Regions from separate parts of the Paenibacillus sp. FSL H8-0537 genome, predicted to be linked through region 1. Evidence: predicted binding sites of a transcription regulator. Region 1 holds the regulator's gene; the other holds the start of a gene.
What was found. Region 1 encodes CtsR, which represses protease genes until heat stress. Its sites were predicted from a motif close to ATGGTCAATAAAGGTCAAACA; they were not measured.
Positions count from the first base shown of each region.

Region 1 (3,417 bases):
TTGATTTGCGATGATAGCACGAGAGCCGGCAAATGTACCATAATGGATACGCGAATGCCTGTTCCAACGTTGGTCGGGCAAGTCGTTAAATAACCGCGTTTCTCATCAAAAGCATATTCGGTCTCCGCTTCAAAAATATCATCGATCCGATTCGCCAGCGTCCAAGCTTCCTGAATTTGAAAACCCGGATATAGGCATTGAATTCGCAGATGGTCTTCTTCATTAATCATAATGCTCACCGATTCATTATCGCTGAGGATGAAGGCTCCGCCTCGAGATTCATTAGCCAGATTAGGGCTAATCAAATGCTTTTCGACTAATACACGCTTCTCCAGCTCCGTAAGATCAGCTAACACGATGGTATCAAACTGGCCGATAGGCTCGAGCTTTCCAGATGCCCCTATAGCAGCCAGCTGCTCCATAACCTCAAGCGACTGCTCCTTCGTAGCGAGCAACGGAAACGGATGATGGTTCAAATTTCTGGCGATACGTATACGGCTGCTGATCACGATATCTGACTCTGGACCATCCCCCTTCATCCAATCGCTTAACGCTTGCTCTGAAAAACGACGACTCTCCAAGAGGTATCCTCCTTACTTCACGACTTACAGCTCTGCTATTTTACGCTCAAGCTCACGAATACGATCCCTAATTTGAGCCGCACTTTCAAATTCTTCTTGCTCAATACGATCATACAACTCGCGTCTGAGCTGATCAAGTTCTCGTTTATTTTGCAATTGCCCTCCGGAGCGTTTCGGAATTTTTCCCGTATGCACCGTACTACCATGTACCCTTTTAAGGAGCGGATCTAACTTATCTGAAAAATGCTTGTAGCAGGCGCTGCAGCCAAAGCGTCCGATCTTGCTGAACTGCGCATAAGTAAATCCGCATTCGTCACAGCGTATGACTGGGCAAGGCTTCGTCCCTGCTGAACCCGATGTTCCAGATGGATCAAAATCAAGCAGACCCGACAGCAAGCTGTGGATAGAGAAGCCATTCGCCGTTCCTGGAATACCTTCTCCCCGTTCACGTGCACAAGCTTCACAAATGTGAAACTCCGTCTTCTCTCCACCGACAATCTTCGTAAAATGAAGCGTTGCCGGCTTCTTGCCGCATTCCTGACAAATCAAGACGTATCACCCCTTTCCATGCGCGATACGCACGGTAAAGTTACTTAACCAGAAGCGATATAAGCATCGCTCTCAGCAAACGGGCCCTTAGCTCATCACGCAGCGGCAGCTTGACGGCAATGGTTTCCCGATCAATTGCTGCACGCAGCAGCTGCGCCTCGCGTTTCGTGACCATCAGCGCTTCTTCAAGCTGATAAATCAGACCTTCCGCGACGCTCTGCTCCACGCAATCTCCAATCGTCTGCCGAATATGAAACTGAATCGTCTGCAAAGCTGGCAGCTCTACCCGTTGAATCCGGACATAACCACCGCCTCCACGCTTCGATTCGACCATGTAACCCTTCTCCAGCGTAAAACGCGTACTAATCACGTAATTAATCTGGGAAGGGACGCACGAAAATTTCTCAGCCAGCTCATTGCGCTGTATTTCCACCGAGCTTTCCGTACTTTCCTGCAGCATATTTTTTAAATACTGTTCAATGAGATCGGAAATGTTTCGCATATCACCAACCTCCCTGGTACTGCATGGAGCACAAGCTTACGCTTATTCATATGCAGCTCCAACTGACTTTGACTTTCTTTGACTTTAACTTTATTATACGCAAAATTTAAGAAAGGTCAAGAGATGGAATCTTAATTTTCTGACTATTCATCCACAAGCTATTATGCACAAGGCTACTACCTAGCATGATGCGAAAAAGCACTAATTATACCCGACCAGCCTAGATCAATCCTATTTATAAACAGGCTGTGCATAAAAAGTGAACGAATGTGCATAACTCGTGTTTACATTATGTTCATATAACGCCGATCAAACTTACCCACATGTGAACAACCGCGCTAACACGGACTTATACACGCCACAAAAAAAATACTATGCACCTCATCCACGGCTGTAGATAAGTTGTGCACAGCATTTTCACTATATGATTGTCTAACTCATTTACAAGACAACAAAAAACCTGCCGCAATGATTGCGACAGGCTTCTCGTGCTTGGCGACGTCCTACTCTCCCAGGACCCTGCGGTCCAAGTACCATCGGCGCTGGAGGGCTTAACGGTCGTGTTCGGGATGGGAACGCGTGGTTCCCCTCCGCCATCGCCACCAAACGGATTGCGTACGGGTATTGCTACCCTCAAAACTGGATGCGAAAGACAATGTCTGAAACTTTAGCGTGTTGTTAGGATAAGCCCTCGACCGATTAGTATTCGTCAGCTGCACGCATTGCTGCGCTTCCACCCCGAACCTATCAACCTCGTCGTCTTCAAGGGGTCTTACTAAATTGGGAAATCTCATCTTGAGGGGGGCTTCGCGCTTAGATGCTTTCAGCGCTTATCCCGTCCGTACTTGGCTACCCAGCGGTGCTCCTGGCGGAACAACTGGTACACCAGCGGTACGTCCATCCCGGTCCTCTCGTACTAAGGACAGCTCCTCTCAAATTTCCTGCGCCCGCGACAGATAGGGACCGAACTGTCTCACGACGTTCTGAACCCAGCTCGCGTACCGCTTTAATGGGCGAACAGCCCAACCCTTGGGACCTACTTCAGCCCCAGGATGCGATGAGCCGACATCGAGGTGCCAAACCTCCCCGTCGATGTGGACTCTTGGGGGAGATAAGCCTGTTATCCCCAGGGTAGCTTTTATCCGTTGAGCGATGGCCCTTCCATTCGGTACCACCGGATCACTAAGCCCGACTTTCGTCCCTGCTCGACTTGTAGGTCTCGCAGTCAAGCTCCCTTATGCCTTTGCACTCTCCGAATGATTTCCAACCATTCTGAGGGAACCTTTGGGCGCCTCCGTTACATTTTAGGAGGCGACCGCCCCAGTCAAACTGTCCACCTGACACGGTCCCCGAACCAGTTTCATGGTCCTAGGTTAGAACTCCGATACGATCAGGGTGGTATCCCAACGTCGCCTTCACACAAGCTGGCGCTCATGCTTCAATGGCTCCCACCTATCCTGTACAGATCGTACCAAAGTTCAATATCAAGTTACAGTAAAGCTCCATGGGGTCTTTCCGTCTTGTCGCGGGTAACCTGCATCTTCACAGGTATTAAAATTTCACCGGATCTCTCGTTGAGACAGCGCCCAAGTCGTTACGCCATTCGTGCGGGTCAGAATTTACCTGACAAGGAATTTCGCTACCTTAGGACCGTTATAGTTACGGCCGCCGTTTACTGGGGCTTCGGTTCACAGCTTCGGATTGCTCCTAACCGCTCCCCTTAACCTTCCAGCACCGGGCAGGCGTCAGCCCGTATACTTCGCCTTACGGCTTCGCACAGACCTG
Region 1 is NZ_CP150290.1:6,353,082-6,356,498, forward strand. Features, by position in the region: gene MHB80_RS26955 (protein arginine kinase) at 1-581, opposite strand, end outside; gene MHB80_RS26960 (UvrB/UvrC motif-containing protein) at 606-1,130, opposite strand; gene MHB80_RS26965 (CtsR family transcriptional regulator) at 1,171-1,632, opposite strand; rRNA gene rrf (5S ribosomal RNA) at 2,123-2,239, opposite strand; rRNA gene MHB80_RS26975 (23S ribosomal RNA) at 2,312-3,417, opposite strand, start outside.

Region 2 (3,417 bases), 980 kb from region 1:
TTGGTTCGGAAAAAAATGCGGCTGAAAAAGAACAATGTGTATATCGTACGTATTCCAACAATGGTACAATCTATATTAAGCAAGCTTCATATCGTATCTGAGGGTTTCGTGTTCAACTCCGGAATTGATAAGACGATGATTAAGAAGTCTTGCTGCAAACGTTCATATTTGCGTGGTGCTTTCCTTGCTGGAGGTTCAGTGAATAACCCTGAGGGTTCCTCGTACCATTTGGAAATCTCTTCAATGTATGAGGAGTATTGCGGCTCATTAGTGGAGCTGGCCAATAAGTTCGAGCTGAATGCCCGCTGCATCGAGCGGAAGAAAGGCTTTATTTTTTACATTAAGGAAGGCGAGAAAATTATTGAGCTGCTGAACATTATTGGCGCTCATCAGGCGCTGTTTAAATTCGAGGATGTGCGAATTATGCGCGACATGCGCAATTCCGTCAATCGAATCGTCAATTGCGAGACAGCGAACCTGAACAAGACCATCGGCGCGTCCGTGCGGCAGATTGATAATATTAAACTGCTGGACCGCGAGCTAGGCCTTGAAAATTTGCCGGATAAGCTCAAGGAAGTCGCTGAAATTCGCCTGCAGCATCCCGATCTGAACTTGAAGGAAGTTGGAGAACTGCTCAAAGGGTCAGTGAGCAAGTCAGGCGTAAACCACAGGCTTCGCAAAATTGACGAACTTGCTGAAAAAATACGCAACGGCTAAACTTTTAACTTCATGTTTCCGATGGTATAATGATACAATGAGTTTAAAATTATCGGCATAATTAAGGATTGAATAAGATATAGGGGGTATGCTTTCCATGACAAGGCTTCCGGTTGTCGTTCGACTAAAAACAGGTCTTCATGCAAGACCTGCAGCATTATTCGTACAAGAAGCTAATAAATTTTCATCAGAAGTATTCGTCGAGAAAGACGACAAGAAAGTGAATGCCAAATCGATTATGGGAATTATGAGCTTGGCAATCAGTTCGGGCACTGAAGTTTTCATAAGTGCGGAAGGTTCGGACGCAGAACAGGCTGTAAACGCTTTAGCTGCATTGGTAAGCAAGGAAGAGCTCGAGAACCAATAAGAAGCCTTATGCAGCAGGGACTCGTCTGCTCATAACCATATCTTTTGGCCATGCCGCCTTTTGGATCAGGATGATCCAGGGCGGTTTTTTTGAAATATAAGCCATATTGAAAAAGAGTCCATAACAAAACAAACCCGGTTCGCCTGAACCGGGTTTGTTTTGTTATACACCCATATGAATGATGGATGATTTAGATTTTCTCAATAACCTTATCAACCAGACCATACGCGCAAGCTTCTTGGGCGCTCATGAAATAGTCGCGATCGGTATCCTTCTCAACGCGCTCAAGCGGTTGGCCTGTGCGCTCGGACAGGATTCCGTTAAGATGGTCGCGCATTTTGATAATGCGGCGAGCACGGATTTCGATGTCGCTCGCTTGGCCTTCAGCGCCGCCCAGCGGCTGGTGAATCATAACCTCGCTGTTCGGAAGCGCGTAACGCTTGCCTTTGGCGCCTGCTGCAAGCAGGAACGCGCCCATCGATGCTGCCATACCTACACAAATGGTGGATACGTCAGGCTTGATGTATTGCATCGTATCATAGATAGCCATACCCGAGGTAATCGAACCGCCAGGGCTGTTAATGTAAAGGGAGATGTCTTTCTCAGGGTCATCTGCTGTCAGAAACAGCATCTGTGCGATGATGGAGTTGGCTACAACGTCATTGACGCCCGAGCCCAAGAAGATAATACGATCCTTCAATAACCGGGAATAGATGTCATAGGAGCGCTCTCCGCGATTAGTTTGCTCAATAACCATAGGAACGAAATTCATATCCTGTAAACCTCCTCCGAAAAATAACAAGATTGATATTGCCGTAACATCATAATAGCGGATGAAACGTTAAAAGTCAAAGATAGTCAGACAAATCAGATTTTTCTCGGGCGCATGCCGTTTCATAGCTAAAAAACGATATAAAAAAACCACCCTTTCATCAGGGTGGCCACATACTAGGCTTCATAAACGCCTATTGCTCGCTGCAAATTGTTATCGGTTAATCAGAACGCGCCCGCTAGGAATCGAACCTAGATCTCAGGCTCCGGAGGCCTACGTCATATCCATTGGACCACGGGCGCATGTATAAAAGTAACAGCAAGATTTAGTATATGTTAAATGTGAATAGAAATCAAGCCAGCTATTAAAAATAAATTTGCTAAAATCGTGTCGGTAAACGGTTTCATATGAAATTGTTGACTTGAAATGTTAGATCAAGTTCGGTAAAATAGAGGTGGGACTTAAAACGAAAGCATGGGACGTTTCGTGTCCACCGCTATGCGTGAGTATCGGTTTCGCTTAACTTAGTACGGGTGGAGTGAATAATTAGAAGATGCGCCAGATGATTGAATTGCAGCAGCAGCTTCTGCCAGATTTGCTCGACGTGATGAGGAAGCGCTATAGGATACTGCACCAGGTTATGCTCTCTGATCTAATCGGCCGCAGAACGCTTGCGACAACGCTCGGTATGACGGAGAGGGTGCTGCGAGCAGAAACGGACTTTCTAAAGTCACAGGGCTTGCTTGAAATTCATGCCTCTGGCATGAGGATCAGTGAACCCGGCAAAGAACTGCTGGAACAGTTTGAGCCTTTTGTGCAGACGATTTTCGGCTTGTCGGAGCTTGAGGAGAAGATCAGAAGTTATTTTGGGCTGAGCCAGGTTGTCGTTGTGGCCGGCGATTCTGATGTATCCGCACAGACGAAGCGGGAACTCGGCAGAGCAGGAGGACAGGTACTGCGCAAAGCGATGGAGCAAGGCGACGTTATTGCCGTTACAGGCGGTACGACGACTGCTCAGGTGGCAAATCAGCTTTCGGCCGTGGCGCCGCTTAAAACCAATTGGTTCGTGCCTGCAAGAGGCGGACTTGGCGAAAGCGTCGATTATCAGGCGAATACGATTGCTTCCACCATGGCGAAGCGGACAGGTGCCAATTATCGGTTGCTTCACGTTCCTGATCATCTTGGAGAGGAAGCTTATGCTCCCATTATGCAGGAACCGAATATCCAGGACATTATAGAAGTGATCCGCAGGGCGCGTATTGTCGTGCACGGCATCGGAGACGCTATGGTGATGGCTCGGCGCAGGAAGCTTGATGAGGCGACGATGCAGGGTATTGAAGCGGAGGGGGCACTTGCGGAAGCATACGGTTTTTATTTTGATCGGAGCGGGCAAGTGGTTCACAAGATGCCGACGGTAGGACTACGGCTCGAGGATATTGTTAAGACTGAAGTTGTTATCGGGGTAGCCGGAGGCAAAAGCAAAGGCGAAGCGATCGCAGCAGTTATGCGCTTTGGACACAATGATGTTTTAGTTACTGATGAGGCTGCCGCATTAGAAATA
Region 2 is NZ_CP150290.1:322,652-326,068, forward strand. Features, by position in the region: gene whiA (DNA-binding protein WhiA) at 1-717, shown strand, start outside; gene MHB80_RS01445 (HPr family phosphocarrier protein) at 815-1,084, shown strand; gene clpP (ATP-dependent Clp endopeptidase proteolytic subunit ClpP) at 1,275-1,856, opposite strand; tRNA gene MHB80_RS01455 (tRNA-Arg) at 2,087-2,158, opposite strand; gene MHB80_RS01460 (sugar-binding domain-containing protein) at 2,410-3,417, shown strand, end outside.
Region 2: the regulator CtsR is predicted to act here: its motif matches at 1,929-1,949, upstream of clpP (ATP-dependent Clp endopeptidase proteolytic subunit ClpP).